DNA from 4 places in the Buttiauxella sp. WJP83 genome. Region 1 is predicted to be linked to each of the others. Evidence: predicted binding sites of a transcription regulator. Region 1 holds the regulator's gene; each other region holds the start of a gene.
What was found. Region 1 encodes Fur, which represses iron uptake genes when iron is present. Its sites were predicted from a motif close to ATAATAATGAGAACNACTATCAA; they were not measured.

Region 1 (4,205 bases):
ATGCTCGCCTGCAAACTGCGCAACAATCGACTAGTAATTCCCCCATCGTCCTGATCCACGGTCTTTTTGGTAGCCTTGATAATCTGGGGGTACTGGCCCGCGATCTTGGACAAGAGCACACCTTGCTGCAAATTGATCTTCGCAATCACGGATTATCCCCACGCAGCCCTGAGATGAACTATGCCGCGATGGCGCAAGATGTGGTGGAAACGCTCGATGAATATGGTTTTGATAAAGCCATTATTATTGGCCATTCCATGGGTGGTAAAGTGGCGATGGCGTTAACCGCAATTGCCCCTGAACGCATCGAAAAATTAGTGCTGATTGATATCGCGCCTGTGGATTACCACGTCCGCCGCCATGATGAAATTTTCGCGGCAATTAATGCCGTCACTGATGCAGAAGCGAAAACTCGTCAACAGGCCGCAGCGGTAATGCGCGAACATATAGATGAAGAAGGCGTGATTCAGTTTTTGCTGAAGTCCTTTGCTGACGGTGAATGGAAATTCAATGTGCCAGTGTTGTGGGAACAATACGAAAATATTGTCGGCTGGCAAACTATCCCAACATGGAATGAACCGGCATTGTTTATCCGGGGCGGCGCGTCTCCTTATGTTGACGAATCGCACCGCGAAACACTGCTTGCACAGTTTCCGCAGGCACGCGCTCATGTGGTTGCCGGTGCCGGGCACTGGGTTCATGCCGAAAAACCTGATGCTGTTTTGCGCGCAATCCATCGTTTTATCGACGGAACAGCAGCAAACTGATTAAAAACAAACCGACTGGCCGTTAGATGCGGCTAACGCGTTGGCGCGCAAGCCATGCTGATGTATGATTGCGCGCTAAAATGCGCCAGAGCACCCCGCTCCGTGCCACCTGAATTCCCTGTCAGTAGTCTAATCATGGCAAAAGAACAAACGGACCGTACTACATTAGATCTGTTCGCGGACGAGCGTCGCCCCGGGCGACCAAAAACTAATCCGCTCACGCGTGATGAGCAACTGCGTATCAACAAACGCAACCAGCTCAAGCGCGATAAAGTACGCGGCCTTAAGCGAGTGGAGTTAAAGCTCAATAACGATGCAGTAGATGCACTTAATCATCTGGCTGAAGCGCGCAATATCAGTCGTAGTGAGTTGATTGAAGAGATTTTACTCGCACAATTGAAGCAGCATCTCAGTTAATTTTTATGCTGTAGCCCAGAATGTGATGTTGCAGTCTGTGCACATCAGGGTGATAGCAATTTCCGCAGCGCTTTGTGTTCTGCTATGATTGCCCTATCTGTGGCCGAATAGCAGCCACCATACCATTAAGTTTCAAGAGGTTATTTTACTCATGGCAATCGTAGGCATTTTTTTCGGCAGCGACACTGGTAACACCGAAAATATCGCAAAGATGATTCAAAAACAGCTCGGTAAAGACGTTGCTGAGGTGCATGACATTGCTAAGAGCAGCAAAGAAGACCTGGAAGGCTTCGATATCCTGCTTCTCGGCATTCCAACGTGGTATTACGGTGAAGCGCAATGCGACTGGGATGATTTCTTCCCGACGTTGGAAGAAGTTGATTTCAATGGCAAATTGGTCGCCCTTTTCGGCTGTGGCGACCAGGAAGACTACGCAGAATACTTCTGTGACGCGTTAGGGACTATCCGCGATATTATTGAACCGCGCGGTGCTGCTATCGTGGGTCACTGGCCAACTGCCGGTTACCATTTTGAAGCGTCTAAAGGTCTTGCTGACGACAATCACTTCGTAGGCCTGGCTATTGATGAAGATCGCCAACCTGAACTGACTGCACAACGCGTTCAACAATGGGTCAAACAGGTTTCTGAAGAACTGAACCTGGCTGATATCCTCAACGCTTGATGCTCGGTGTGACGCAGCGACCTGGCTGCGTCACATTGATAGATTATTCCGATTAAAATAATCGCTACAAATTTTTAACTTTTCAGTTTGTCCCTGTACAATGACCTCCTGACTAAATAGCTAACAAGGCAAATAAATCGCGACTCAGCCGCCATTTTTTAGCTTGATTATGCATAATACTTGCGGTTCCCATTTAGAATTGACAGTTCTATAATGAGACGCATTCATCTTAACGCTCACCCTGAGTCCGAGCGATCCGTTAAGCAACAGGACAATTTCCGCATGACTGACAATAATACCGCATTAAAGAAGGCCGGCCTGAAAGTCACGCTTCCACGATTAAAAATCCTTGAAGTGTTGCAGGGTCCGGTGAACCACCACGTCAGTGCGGAAGACTTATATAAACGTCTGATTGATATGGGCGAAGAGATTGGTCTCGCCACAGTTTATCGTGTACTAAACCAGTTTGATGATGCAGGCATTGTCACTCGTCATAATTTCGAAGGCGGCAAATCCGTATTCGAGCTGACACAACAGCATCACCACGACCATTTGATTTGCCTGGACTGCGGTAAAGTTATTGAATTTAGTGATGATTCAATCGAAGCCCGTCAGCGTGAAATCGCATCACGCCATGGCATTCGTCTGACTAACCACAGCCTGTATCTTTATGGTCACTGCGCTGAAGGTGATTGCCGTACCGACGAAAATGCACACGAAATCAGCGAAAAATAATCCGCACATTTGACCACGCTAACCCGGTGGTCAGATATAAAAAAACCGGTGAGGAAGCTCACCGGTTTTTTTATTGGCTGAACGCGACAATTATTTATTGTTAGCGCGAATTTCTTGCCAGATTTTATCGCATTTGGCTTTAACGGCTTGGTCATTACCGGTACGAGTTGCCTGGATGCAGTTCTGGTAATCCAGGGTACGAACGCTCTCTTTTTGTGCGAACTCCTGGTGTTCCTTCTCTTGACTCAACACATTCAAAACGCTTTGGCATGCCTGAATTTTATCAGGATTCCCTTCGGCGGTATTGATACAGGCGCTATAAGCCTGTTTCAGTTTTGAATCTTCTGGTGCTGTTTTAGGCTGTGCGCAGGCGCTCAAACCTAAAGCCATAACCGTAACCAAAATGATTTTTTTCATGTTCGATATCCTTAACAAAACCGGGCGCGTTAACGCCCGGAATCAAATCAGAAAATGGTAAACGGAGCGATGACTATGAACTTAACATCGCGCTCATCCTGGAAGATGTTGCCGTAACCACCGCCCCAGCTTGGGATGTCGGAGTGGTTGTCGTATTGAGTGAAGTGCAGTTTGAACAGGGTGCCCTTCGCACGACCATCCTGAACGGTGTACAACGCATCAAGGCTATACGCAGATTCTTTCAGACGATTGTCGGCATCGTAGTAGCCGTCAGTTGTTGGTTTAGAGCTTGGTTTAGCATCCCATGCGTAAACATAAGAAGCACCCACAGCCCAACCCGCCAGGTTCCAGTTGCTCAGGTCATACATCGCACCTGCGAACACTGATTTTTCACCGTTGGCGTTGAAGTCAGAACGGTTATCCCACCAGATATCCAGACGACCGTTAGAGGAGGCATAAGTAGGAGTCATACGTTGCAGGAAGTAACCCTGCTGGCCGTCTGCCTTAACAATCGTCCCTTCCAGGCGCAGGTCAACCTGGCCAGCCCGATATCCGAAAGTCAATGCCTGCAACCATGCAGTACCGTCATACAGATCGTTGACACTGCCGTCGGAGACTTTGTCACGTGTGCCGTAGAACTGATAGCTGGTTGACAGCGGGCTGCCAGCCACATCAAATTTGTAACTTGCTTTGGTGAAGTACTGATCGACATACCCTTGGGCCTGGCCGAATGCCGCTTCAAGAATCAGATTATTTTTGAAGTCATACTTCGCACCCAACGAGTGTAGATAATCAACATTGGTGTTTTTATCGTTCTGATAGAACTTGTCCATTTCCAGGTGCCATGGAGCTTTGTACTCGTTGGTCCACATGTAGGAGAAGCTCAGCGCACCGGCATCGGCATAATCAAAGTTTGCCCCAGCTTCAGCACCCTGATAAGTACCAGGCATGAAGCTCCAGTGTGGCGCTAACAGCGTTTGACCGGTTGGCTGGATGTAACCTGCACGAGCCCAAACGGGACCGTACTTGAATTTAGCTGCGGCTTTATAAAGACTCACCCCGCTCTTATCGCCGGAGTAATCTTCATCGTAAGCTTTGTTTGAAGAGGAAAATGCGATTTCGTTCGGGTGGCCGCTGTTGCCATTTTCTGCCATTTCGATAGCAGTAAAGGCCGCGAGATCCAGGCC
Region 2 (4,205 bases), 190 kb from region 1:
GCGCTGAAGCCGTGGCCGCACAAATGCCTGACCTGATTTTGATAAGCGCCACCGGTGGCGATTCCGCCCTCGCCCTTTACGACCAGCTTTCAGCGATTGCGCCGACGCTGGTGATTAATTACGACGATAAAAGTTGGCAGCAACTGCTGACTCAACTTGGCGAAATAACCGGGCACGAAAAACAAGCGGCCGAGAGAATTGCTAGTTTTGATAAACAGTTAAGCGAAGCTAAACAACGTATGGTGCTGCCTCCACAGCCCGTCACCGCGCTGGTTTACACACCCGCCTCTCACTCAGCGAACCTGTGGACTGAGCAATCCGCGCAAGGGAAATTACTCCAGCAGCTTGGCTTTACACTATCGACGTTGCCTGCGGCTATTCAGGCCAGCAAAAGCATGGGCAAGCGCCATGACATCGTGCAACTCGGCGGTGAAAACCTGGCGACGGGTTTGAATGGCGAGAGTTTGTTCCTGTTCGCCAGCGATGAGAAAGACGCTACGGCGCTGGAAGCCAACCCTTTGCTCTCGCATCTGCCCGCCGTGCAACAGAAGCGTGTTTACGCGCTGGGCACCGAAACTTTCCGTCTGGATTATTACAGTGCCACTCAGATACTCGCGCGTATGACGTCGCTGTTTGCGGGCTCGTAGAATGCAGGACAGTCCCCTCTCCTGTTGGGAGAGGGTTAGGGAGAGGGGATTGCCCGAAAATCAGCGTTGGTTGCCAGCACGGACGCCTTCATCCCTTCCTTCTCCCCCTGGAGAAGGGGAAACCGGAGCGGCTTGCTGATAACGACGTAATTGCACCAGAACCATCGCCAGAACCACCCCGCACACCGTCAATGCCAGGCCGCTCGAACTCGCCGCCGCAACGGGCGTCATTGCCACCGTCAAACTGCCTAAAATCGCGGCCCCCATCGCATCCCCCGTCACGTTTTGCGCCGTCCACAAACCGTTAATGCGACCTAACATCCCGTCAGGCGTCAGCGTCTGAATTAAGGTGTATTGCAACAACGAACTGATCGCACTGAGATACCCAAACAGCGCAAGGCAGGCCAGCCCTAACCCCCAGACCGGCATCAGACTAAACAGGCCAATCGAGATAAACGAAACAATCCCCGCCGCCAGCATAATCATGCCAGGGCGTGCGTGATGAGCGATGCGCCCGCTGGTCAATGCGCCAATGGCCGCCCCCAGAGGAACCGCGGCATACATCAGGCCAATTTGCCCTGCACTCATCTGCCAGTGCCCGGCCAATGCGGGATAGAGAACGCGCACCGCGCTCGCCATCGTCAGCAACGCGCCAACTAACGCAATGCCACCAATAACTGGGTTACCGACCAGAAAACGTAGCCCGTTCCACAATGAAAGCAGCGGGTTTTCACGCGCTTGCGGCGGCGGCGCCAGCTTTGGCAAACTCAGCAACGGCAATAAGGTAATGAAGGTGCCGACTGACGCCAGCGCGTAGTTCCACACCACGCCGCCGGATGCCAACAACAGCCCACCGATCATCGGTGAAATCACTGAACCGAGGCGCACCGTAAGCATGGTAATCGCGCTCGCCTGCATTAAATTCTCACGCCCCACCAGTGCGGGAGTTGCGGCTAATAATGCGGTCACGCCCAGGGCGCCAAAGAAGCCATCCCACACGCCAAGCAGGTAAATCGCGGCAAGCGAGGGTTCCGGCAAAGCGGCGTTAATCGTCAGGCCAATAAAACCCACGCCGCAGGTAGAGCGCGCCAGCAAGATAAGACGACGACGCTCGTGACGGTCTGCCAGTACGCCGCCCATCATCAGGCCGATAAACATCGCGCTGCCTGTTAGCGTCACTGCAAGCCCAACCTGCAAGGAAGAGCCGGTCAGCGTCTGGATTTGTACCGGCACCGCGACGCCGAGTAACCCCAGAGACACAATTGAAATAAAACGGGCGAGGAAAACAGCGCGAAAAGCGGGATGGGTCTTGAGCAAACTCAGATTGAGCAACAAAGAATTGCGGTTCATTACATGGCCTTAAAGCGAATTTTTCTTTCCAGGTGCGAGGCGGCTCATGCTAACATAAACAAATAAGAGTGATAATGATAATAACTATCATTAATTTTACCAGTGGTTCATATCTTATGTTCACAGGCCCCTCACCCTAGCCCTCTCCCCCAGGGAGAGGGGACTGGACGGCACTCCGATTCGGCATGATGCACTTGTTTTCTCCTTCTCCTGAGGGAGAAGGTTGGGATGAGGGTAATTTTTTCAGGGAAAGAACGTATGTCAGTCTCGCGGTTATCAATACTGCTAATCTTATTGTTTTTGCTGTTATTGATGGCAACTCTCAGCCTGCTACTGGGCGCAAAATCACTGCCCGTTGCGGTGGTAATGGATGCACTCAGCGGTCAATGCCAAAGTGCGGATTGCACCATCGTGCTTGATGCACGCCTTCCCCGCACACTGGCAGGCATTCTCGCCGGAGGCGCCCTTGGCCTTGCGGGCGCGTTGATGCAAACGCTGACGCGCAATCCTCTCGCCGACCCCGGCCTGCTTGGCGTTAATGCCGGTGCCAGTTTTGCCATTGTCGTCGGTGCCGCGGTGTGGAGCCTTTCGTCGCCGGTGGCGCTACTTGGGCTGGCGTTTGCTGGCGCATTATCTGCCGCACTGGTGGTGGCTTTTACCGGAAGCCAGGGCGGTGGGCAACTTAGCCCGGTGCGCTTAACGCTTGCGGGCGTGGCGCTTGGTGCGGTGCTTGAAGGCATGAGCAACGGCATCGCGCTGTTAAATCCGGTGGTCTATGACCAGTTACGATTCTGGCAGGCCGGAACGCTGGATATTCGCACCCTCGAAACCCTGAAGATTATCGTGCTGCCGGTACTGACGGGCTGTGGGATTGCACTGTTTATCAGCCGTTCGCTAAACAGCCTGAGCATGGGCACCGACACCGCGACCGCACTGGGCAGCAAAGTGGCGCGTACCCAACTGCTGGGTTTAGTCGCGATTACGTTGCTGTGTGGCAGCGCCACCGCCGCCGTGGGGCCGATTGCGTTTATCGGCCTGATGATGCCGCATCTGGCACGCTGGCTGATGGGTGCTGACCACCGTTGGTCACTTCCCGCCACGTTGATTGCCACCCCGGCCCTGTTACTTTTCGCCGATATTATTGGCCGCATGTTGGTGCCGGGCGAGTTGCGCGTTTCGGTCGTCAGCGCGTTTATCGGTGCGCCGATGTTGATTTATCTGGTGCGCCGCAGCCGCAAAGGAGTCGGGCAATGAATTCCCCTTCCCCTCGCCTGTTAATAAGTTGCCTGTGTTTATTCGTTCTCAGCTGTGCGCTCGGATTATGGAGTTTGGGCAGCGGCGTGTTGCCGCTCTCAGCCCGCCAGGTTCTCGACGCATTGTTCGGGTCTGCGCCACGCAATATCTCTCTGGTAGTGGTCGAATGGCGCTTGCCGCGTGTCATGATGGCGCTATTGATTGGCGCGGCACTTGGCGTAAGCGGAGCCATTTTCCAGTCTTTAATGCGTAACCCCCTCGGCAGCCCGGATGTGATGGGCTTTAACACCGGCGCGTGGAGCGGCGTGTTAGTGGCGATGGTGCTGTTTGGTCAGCATCAAACCGCGATTGCCGGTTCAGCAATGGCTGGCGGTATCATCACCGCGCTAGTGGTGTGGATGCTCGCCTGGCGCAACGGGATCGAAACCTTCCGTTTAATCATTATTGGTATCGGCGTTCGCGCCATGCTGGTGGCGTTTAACACCTGGCTGTTACTGCACGCGTCGCTGGAAACCGCGATATCCGCAGGGCTGTGGAATGCCGGTTCGCTCAACGGTTTGACGTGGGCCAAAATTTATCCTGCCGCACCGCTGATGTTGCTGGCGTTAATCGCAGGCGCGTTACTGGTTCGCCGTATGCGGTTACTGGAAATGGGCGATGACAGCGCCTGTGCACTGGGCGTTTCGGTGGAGCATTCGCGACTGCTGCTGATGTTAACAGGCGTCATCCTGACTGCCGCAGCGACAGCGCTTGCCGGGCCGATTTCGTTTATCGCTCTCGTCGCCCCACACATTGCCCGCCGGTTAAGCGGCACCTCACGCTGGGGTCTGATGCAATCTGCCTTATGTGGTGCCACTTTGTTGCTGGCGGCAGACCTTTGCGCCCAGCAACTCTTCATGCCGTATCAGCTGCCGGTTGGCGTGGTCACAGTCAGCCTCGGCGGCATCTATTTAA
Region 3 (4,205 bases), 480 kb from region 1:
GCGAGTACGCTGACGCAACAGCTGGTTAAAAACCTGTTCCTGTCGAGCGAACGTTCTTACGTGCGTAAAGCGAACGAAGCGTACATGGCGCTGATCATGGACGCCCGTTACGGCAAAGATCGCATTCTTGAGCTGTATCTGAACGAGGTGTACCTCGGCCAGAGCGGCGATAACGAAATTCGCGGCTTCCCGCTGGCGAGCTTGTACTACTTTGGTCGTCCGGTTGAAGAGCTGAGTCTTGACCAACAAGCGTTGCTGGTCGGCATGGTGAAAGGGGCGTCGATTTACAACCCATGGCGTAACCCGAAACTGGCACTGGAACGTCGAAACCTTGTGCTGCGCTTGTTACAAGAGCAGAAAGTGATCGACCAGGAACTTTACGACATGCTGAGCGCTCGCCCTCTGGGTGTGCAGCCGCGTGGCGGGGTGATTTCGCCGCAGCCTGCATTTATGCAGATGGTGCGTAACGAACTCCAGGCCAAGCTTGGCGATAAAGTTAAAGACCTGTCGGGCGTGAAGATCTTCACCACTTTTGACTCCGTTTCCCAGGATGCGGCAGAAAAAGCGGTGAGCGAAGGCGTACCGGTTCTCCGCGCTTCTCGTAAGCTGAAAGATCTTGAAGCAGCAATGGTGATTGTTGACCGTTCAACCGGCGAAGTTCGTGCCATGGTTGGGGGGGCGGAAACACAATATGCAGGCTTTAACCGCGCGATGCAGGCACGCCGTTCTATCGGTTCTCTGGCTAAACCTGCAACGTATCTGACAGCGTTAAGCCAGCCCGATGCCTATCGCCTGAATACCTGGATTGCCGATGCACCGATTGCGCTGAAGCAGCCGAATGGTCAGGTTTGGTCGCCGCAAAACGACGATCGTCGCTATAGCGGTCAGGTGATGCTGGTTGATGCGTTGACACGTTCGATGAACGTACCAACGGTGAATCTGGGTATGGCGCTTGGCCTGCCAGCCGTCACCGACACCTGGATTAAACTGGGTGTGCCGAAAGACCAGTTGCATCCGGTTCCGGCAATGTTGCTGGGCGCGTTGAACCTGACGCCAATCGAAGTGGCTCAGGCATTCCAGACCATTGCCAGCGGCGGTAACCGCGCAACGCTGTCTGCATTGCGTTCGGTGATTGCTGAAGATGGTACCGTGCTGTATCAAAGCTTCCCGCAGGCAGAACAGGCTGTTCCTCCACAGGCGGCTTACATGACGCTGTACACGATGCAGCAGGTTATGGCTCGTGGTACTGGGCGTGCGTTGGGTGGCAAATATCCGAACTTGCATCTGGCAGGGAAAACGGGGACTACCAACGATAACGTTGATACCTGGTTTGCCGGGATTGATGGTAAAGAAGTCGCCATCACCTGGGTTGGGCGTGATAACAACCAGCCGACCAAACTGTACGGTGCGAGCGGGGCGATGTCGCTTTATCAACGCTACCTGGCGAACCAAACGCCAATTCCGTTGGTGCTGAATCCACCGGAAGATATCGTCGATATGGGCGTTGATAGCGCAGGTTACTTCCAGTGCGGTGGTGGTGGTGATCGTGTGCTGCCAGTGTGGACGACGAATCCAGATGCGTTGTGCCAGCAAAGCCAGCAGGTTGAGCAGAACAATAATCCGTTTAGCCAGTCGCAGCAGCCTCAACAGCAGCCGCAACAACAACAGCAGCAGCAACCGCAGCAGCAACAAGAGTCAGGTGATGGTGTTGCCGGTTGGATAAAAGACATGTTCGGCAGTAAGTAATCGTTACTGCTTTCCAAAAAAGCCTCCGTTTATACCGGGGGCTTTTCTTTTTACATACTCCTTGTAATTACTCTGGTTAATTATTATTCCCTCGCACTTACAAGGGGTGTGATCCGCTTGCCATGCGCTTTCCGTTTCGTCTATTATTCTGCGGCATAATAATAATTCTCGTTTTCGTTATCATTCGTCACTTCATCAGAGATAAAGCACAATGGCACGTTTAAGAACTGGACAACCAGTCAATACCTCAATTCGCAAGCTCGCTTTTTTTGTTGCTGCCGCTGTAAGCGGTGTCAGCGCACCGAGTTTTGCCGCTGATAGCACAGCAACCAAAGAAGATACCATCACCGTTTCTGCAAGCGCGGCTGATGAAAGTGCATGGGGCCCGTCTCCGACGATTGCGGCTAAACGCACGGCAACCGCCACCAAGACCGATACGCCAATTGAAAAGACTCCGCAGTCTATTTCTGTTGTGACGCGTGAAGAGATGGATACTCACCAACCCGCTTCCGTTAAAGAAGCGCTGGGTTATACGCCGGGCATTACTGTTTCAACTCGTGGCTCTTCAGACACGTATGACGCGGTGAAAATTCGTGGTTTCGGTTCTGTTAACCAGAACAACTATTTAGATGGCCTGAAACTTCAGGGTGATTTCTACAACGAAGTCATCATCGACCCGTATATGCTTGAGCGCGTGGAATTAATGCGCGGCCCAACGTCCGTACTGTACGGAAAAAGCAGCCCAGGCGGCATCATCACGATGGTGAGCAAGCGCCCAACCACTGAACCGCTGAAAGAAGTGCAGTTCAAAATGGGTACCAATAACCTGTGGCAAACTGGTTTTGATTTCAGTGATTCGCTGGATGATGCAGGCGAGTATTCTTATCGTCTGACCGGTGTGGCACGTTCTAACGACGACCAGCAGCAGTTCTCCAAACAGAAACGTTATGCGATTGCACCGTCGTTCACCTGGCGTCCTGACGATAAAACCAATTTCACTTTCTTAGCTAATCTGCAAGATACCCCAGAAACCGGTTATTACGGTTGGTTGCCTAAAGAAGGCACCGTTGAGCCGTTGCCAGATGGTTCGCGCTTGCCGACTAACTTCAACGAAGGTGCGCCAAATAACACCTACTCGTTGTCCCATAAAATGGTCGGTTACAGTTTTGACCATGAGTTCAACGACACTTTCACCGTGCGCCAGAACCTGCGTTATGTTGACTCCAAAACCAATCAGAAAAGCGTTTACGGTACAGGCGTAGATTCAACGGGCCATATGTTGACTCGCGGTACGGTTGTGGATAACGAAAAACTGCACAACTTTGCGGTTGATACCCAGTTGCAGAGCAACTTTGCGACAGGCGAAATTGCACATACCTTGCTGACAGGTGTGGATTTCCAGCAGATGCGTAACGATGTGAACGCGACCTTTGGCAGCGCGCCTCCGCTGGATTTGTATAACCCAGTCTATGAAAACTACGATTTTGGCGATGCGGATCCGTATCAGCAAAACAAACAGAAACAAACCGGTATCTACATTCAGGATCAGGCGGAGTGGAACAAGTTTGTTCTGACTGTCGGAGGCCGTTACGATTGGCTGAAACAGTCTACTCTCGCATACCAGGCGAATAACTTCACCGAGCGTGACGACAGCGAATTCACTGGCCGTGCCGGTCTGAACTATCTATTCGATAACGGTGTATCGCCATACATTAGCTACAGCGAATCTTTCGAACCCAACTCCGGTGCGGATTTTTACGGCAACACCTTCAAACCTTCAAAAGGCCGTCAGTACGAAGCGGGTGTGAAGTATGTGCCGAAGGATATGGCAGTGGTCATTACCGGTGCGGTTTATCAGTTGACCAAGTCTGATAACCTGATGTCCGATCCCGACACTTCCCACGGTTTCTCTTCCATTCAGGGCGGCGAAATTCGGTCCCGTGGCGTAGAACTTGAAGCCAAAGCGGCGGTTAATGCCAACATTAACGTCACTGCGTCTTACACCTACACCGATGCGGAATACACCACCGACACCACTTTCAAAGGCAATACGCCTGAGCAGGTGCCAGAGCATATGGCTTCACTGTGGGGTGATTACACCTTCAATGAAGGTGCGCTCACCGGTCTGACTATCGGTACTGGCGGTCGCTTCATTGGTTCCAGCTACGGCGACCCTGCGAACAGCTTCAAAGTGGGTAGTGCTGCGGTGCTGGATGCAGTGGTTAAATATGACCTTGGCCGCTTCGGTATGAATGGTTCAAGTGTTGCGGTAAACGTAAACAACTTGCTTGATCGTGAATACGTTGCCAGCTGCTTCGCCACTTACGGTTGCTTCTGGGGCGCAGAGCGTCAGGTTGTTGCGACGGCAACATTCCGCTTCTAAGTTGGTTTAGAATCAGCAATTTAGGGCACGGTTCGCCGTGCCCATCAACAAAGTTGGCTACCATGCAGGACAAACA
Region 4 (4,205 bases), 360 kb from region 1:
TAGTAAGCTCCTGGGGATTCATTCCTTTGCCGCCTACCTGCAACTCAAATGATTTAGGGTAGAAGTGTGTATGTGCTGATAAAAGTTATCCGGCAATATCTATCATGTTGCAACTTTGTGCAACCTTGTTAAATGTGAGCCAGATAGCAAGCTGGAAAAAGAGTGAATTGTTAAATCAAAAAGTAAGTAAGTTGTCTGGCAGGTCATTGGTCGCAGGGTTGATTTATGGACGTAGTTAACACTTTTCGCAGGTGCAACCATAAAAAGCGTGAGCAAGTGCAACCTCCAGCAAAAAGCTATTTTTTGTGTGGTGAATGTTTTGTGAATAACGTGTTAAATCGTTTGTGAATGGAAAATGCTTCCTGTACGTTACGGTCGCAAACTGGAATGACTATAAATAAACCGCGCTGCGTTCCGGTGCGGTAATACCGGGTATAACCGGTAATAATCTGGAGAACTTGCATGACCATGAGTACACCAATGCTGGTGACCTTCTTCATCTATATCTTTGGCATGATATTGATTGGGTTTATCGCCTGGCGTTCAACCAAGAACTTTGATGACTACATTCTGGGCGGTCGCAGCCTGGGAAGCGTGGTCACCGCATTATCAGCAGGCGCGTCCGACATGAGCGGCTGGCTGTTGATGGGCCTGCCTGGTGCCATCTTCCTTTCTGGTATTTCGGAAAGCTGGATTGCCATCGGTTTGACGGCTGGCGCTTACATTAACTGGAAATTGGTCGCTGGGCGTTTACGTGTTCACACCGAAGTGAACAATAACGCACTGACATTGCCTGATTATTTCACCGGGCGTTTTGAAGATAAAAGCCGCATCCTGCGTATTATCTCGGCGTTAGTTATCCTGCTGTTCTTCACCATCTATTGCGCATCAGGCATCGTGGCGGGAGCACGTCTGTTCGAAAGCACGTTCGGTATGAGCTACGAAACCGCATTGTGGGCGGGAGCTGCGGCAACCATCATTTATACCTTCGTGGGTGGTTTCCTGGCAGTAAGCTGGACCGATACCGTACAGGCGAGCCTGATGATTTTCGCCCTGATCCTGACACCGGTTATGGTGGTGATTGCGGTTGGCGGATTTGACGATTCCATGGCAGTTATCAAGCAAAAAAGCATTGAAAACGTCGATATGCTGAAAGGCCTGAACTTCGTGGCAATCATCTCGCTGATGGGCTGGGGTCTGGGCTACTTCGGCCAGCCACACATTCTGGCGCGTTTCATGGCGGCAGATTCCCATCACACAATCGTTAATGCGCGTCGCATCAGTATGACGTGGATGATTCTGTGTCTGGGTGGCGCGTGCGCCGTGGGCTTCTTCGGCATTGCTTACTTCAACAATAACCCGTCGCTGGCGGGAGCGGTCAGCCAGAACAGCGAGCGCGTGTTCATCGAGCTGGCACAATTGCTGTTCAACCCGTGGATTGCAGGCATCTTGTTATCTGCCATTTTGGCGGCGGTGATGTCTACCCTGAGCTGCCAGTTGCTGGTGTGTTCAAGCGCAATTACTGAAGACTTGTATAAAGCCTTCTTCCGTAAAGATGCCGGGCAGAAAGAGTTGGTGTGGGTAGGGCGCTTCATGGTGCTGTTGGTTGCTCTCATCGCCATCGCGCTGGCGGCAAACCCTGAAAACCGCGTCCTTGGCCTGGTCAGTTACGCCTGGGCAGGTTTCGGTGCCGCATTTGGCCCTGTAGTGCTGTTCTCAGTTATGTGGTCACGTATGACGCGTAATGGCGCGTTAGCGGGGATGATTATCGGTGCGCTGACGGTTATCGTCTGGAAACAGTTTGGCTGGTTAGGCCTGTATGAAATCATCCCAGGCTTTGTCTTCGGTAGCATCGGTATTGTGGTGGTGAGCCTGCTGGGCAAAGCACCAAGCACCTCAATGCAGAAGCGCTTTGCGCAAGCTGATGAGATTTATCACACCGCGCCACCGAGCAAATTGCAGGTTGAGTAACAGGGTATCGCTTAACTGAATCATTCCCAACGGGCCGCAAAAACGCGGCCCTTTTTACATCTGCTTATAAATATCTTAACAATCCGCTTGTGTTTATTTTTGTGGTAATGATAATCACAATCGTTCTGGTTTTACTTTTCTTTACGTCTTTTGACCTGAGTTCACAGTTGGAGTATCAGGAATGTTTGTTCCGTTTCTCATTATGTTGCGCGAAGGCCTGGAAGCCGCGCTGATTGTTAGTTTGATAGCCAGCTATCTGAAACGCACACAACGCGGCCAATGGATTGGCGTTATGTGGATTGGGGTTGTTGCTGCGGCAGCACTTTGCCTGGGTTTGGGCATCTTCATTAACGAAACTACCGGTGAATTCCCGCAAAAAGAGCAGGAGTTGTTTGAAGGCATCGTCGCGGTTATCGCGGTCTTCATCCTGACCTGGATGGTGTTCTGGATGCGCAAAGTGTCGCGCAACGTCAAAGTCCAGTTAGAGCAAGCGGTAGATAACGCATTACATAGCAAAGGTAGCCACGGCTGGGCGCTGATTCTGATGGTGTTCTTTGCCGTCGCGCGTGAAGGGCTTGAGTCAGTCTTCTTTCTGCTGGCGGCATTCCAGCAGGACGTCGGCATCATGCCACCGCTCGGGGCAATGCTCGGTCTGGGTACCGCGATTGTTCTCGGCTTCCTGCTGTATTGGGGCGGTATCCGTCTGAATCTCGCCGTTTTCTTTAAATGGACCAGCTTGTTTATTTTGCTGGTGGCGGCAGGCCTTGCTGCGGGTGCGGTGCGCGCATTCCACGAAGCGGGGTTGTGGAACCATTTCCAGGACATCGCTTTTGATCTGAGTAATGTCCTTTCAACGCATTCCCTGACTGGCACGCTGCTTGAAGGCATTTTTGGTTACCAGGAAGCGCCGAGCGTCAGCGAAGTGGCGATGTACTTTATTTACCTGATCCCCGCGCTGGTGCTGTTCTTTATCCCCCCGCGCATGGGCAACCAGGCGACAAATCAGGCTCGTTAATCATCTTGCGGCGAATATGTCGCCGCTTAGTTACAACATACTAAATTTTTAAAGGGATTGGCCATGACTACACATTTTCGTCGTAAAGCCCTGCATGTAGCGCTGTTTGCGCTGGTTTCTTCAGCCTTCGCCGCGCAGGCTGCGGATGTTCCTCAGGTAAAAGTCACTGTTACCGATAAACAGTGCGAACCGATGAACATCACGGTTAACGCGGGCAAAACTCAGTTCATCATTCAGAACAACAGCCAGAAAGCGCTGGAGTGGGAAATCCTCAAAGGGGTGATGGTCGTTGAAGAGCGCGAAAACATCGCACCGGGCTTCTCGCAGAAAATGACGGCGAACCTGCAAGCGGGTGAATACGACATGACGTGTGGTTTGCTCAGTAACCCGAAAGGCAAGCTTATCGTTAAAGCAGCAGGCGACCAGGCTGCGCCGAAGAACGATCTGCTGGCATTGACCGGTCCAATTACAGAATACAAAGCGTACGTTACCGCGCAAATGGTCGAACTGGTTAGAGGCACCAAAGCCTTTACTGATGCGGTAAAAGCGGGCGATATCGAAAAAGCAAAATCCCTGTATGCGCCAACGCGTCAGTATTACGAGCGCATTGAACCGATTGCTGAACTGTTCTCTGACCTCGACGGCAGCATCGATGCCCGTGAAGACGATTACGAGCAGAAAGCGAACGATCCGAAATTCACCGGCTTCCACCGTCTGGAAAAAGCGCTGTTTGGTGATAACACCACCAAAGGCATGGAGAAATATGCCGATCAGCTGAATACCGACGTGCTGGAGTTGCAAAAGCGTATCTCTGAACTGGCTTTCCCACCAAGCAAAGTGGTAGGTGGCGCGGCGGGTCTGATTGAAGAAGTCGCTGCCAGCAAGATCAGCGGTGAAGAAGACCGTTACAGCCACACTGACCTGTGGGACTTCCAGGCAAACGTTGATGGCGCACAGAAAATCGTAAACTTGTTGCGTCCTGTTCTGGCGAAAGACAACGCGCCATTGCTGGCTAAAGTGGATGCCAACTTCAAGAAAGTCGACACTATCCTCGCGAAATATCGCACCAAAGAGGGTTTTGAGACGTATGACAAATTGACTGACGCTGACCGTAATGCGCTGAAAGGGCCGGTAACGGCATTGGCTGAAGATTTGTCGCAACTGCGTGGCGTTCTGGGTCTGGACTAAGTTTGATGGAAGAAAATAGCAAAAACGGCGT

Region 2: a site for Fur is predicted at 2,066-2,088, ahead of entS (enterobactin transporter EntS). Genes of this name have one in related genera too.
Region 3: a site for Fur is predicted at 1,908-1,930, ahead of fhuA (ferrichrome porin FhuA). Genes of this name have one in related genera too.
Region 4: a site for Fur is predicted at 2,073-2,095, ahead of efeU (iron uptake transporter permease EfeU). Genes of this name have one in related genera too.

What each region holds. Positions count from the first base shown of each region.
Region 1 covers NZ_CP110080.1:3,347,130-3,351,334, forward strand. Annotated here, with positions in the region: gene ybfF (esterase) at 1-767, shown strand, start outside; gene ybfE (LexA regulated protein) at 903-1,184, shown strand; gene fldA (flavodoxin FldA) at 1,336-1,866, shown strand; gene fur (ferric iron uptake transcriptional regulator) at 2,149-2,601, shown strand; gene chiQ (ChiQ/YbfN family lipoprotein) at 2,692-3,018, opposite strand; gene chiP (chitoporin ChiP) at 3,066-4,205, opposite strand, start outside.
Region 2 covers NZ_CP110080.1:3,537,292-3,541,496, forward strand. Annotated here, with positions in the region: gene fepB (Fe2+-enterobactin ABC transporter substrate-binding protein) at 1-647, shown strand, start outside; gene entS (enterobactin transporter EntS) at 708-1,997, opposite strand; gene fepD (Fe(3+)-siderophore ABC transporter permease) at 2,256-3,251, shown strand; gene fepG (iron-enterobactin ABC transporter permease) at 3,248-4,205, shown strand, end outside.
Region 3 covers NZ_CP110080.1:3,825,915-3,830,119, reverse strand. Annotated here, with positions in the region: gene mrcB (bifunctional glycosyl transferase/transpeptidase) at 1-1,746, shown strand, start outside; gene fhuA (ferrichrome porin FhuA) at 1,958-4,129, shown strand; gene fhuC (Fe3+-hydroxamate ABC transporter ATP-binding protein FhuC) at 4,192-4,205, shown strand, end outside.
Region 4 covers NZ_CP110080.1:2,983,274-2,987,478, reverse strand. Annotated here, with positions in the region: gene putP (sodium/proline symporter PutP) at 463-1,971, shown strand; gene efeU (iron uptake transporter permease EfeU) at 2,153-2,986, shown strand; gene efeO (iron uptake system protein EfeO) at 3,050-4,174, shown strand; gene efeB (iron uptake transporter deferrochelatase/peroxidase subunit) at 4,180-4,205, shown strand, end outside.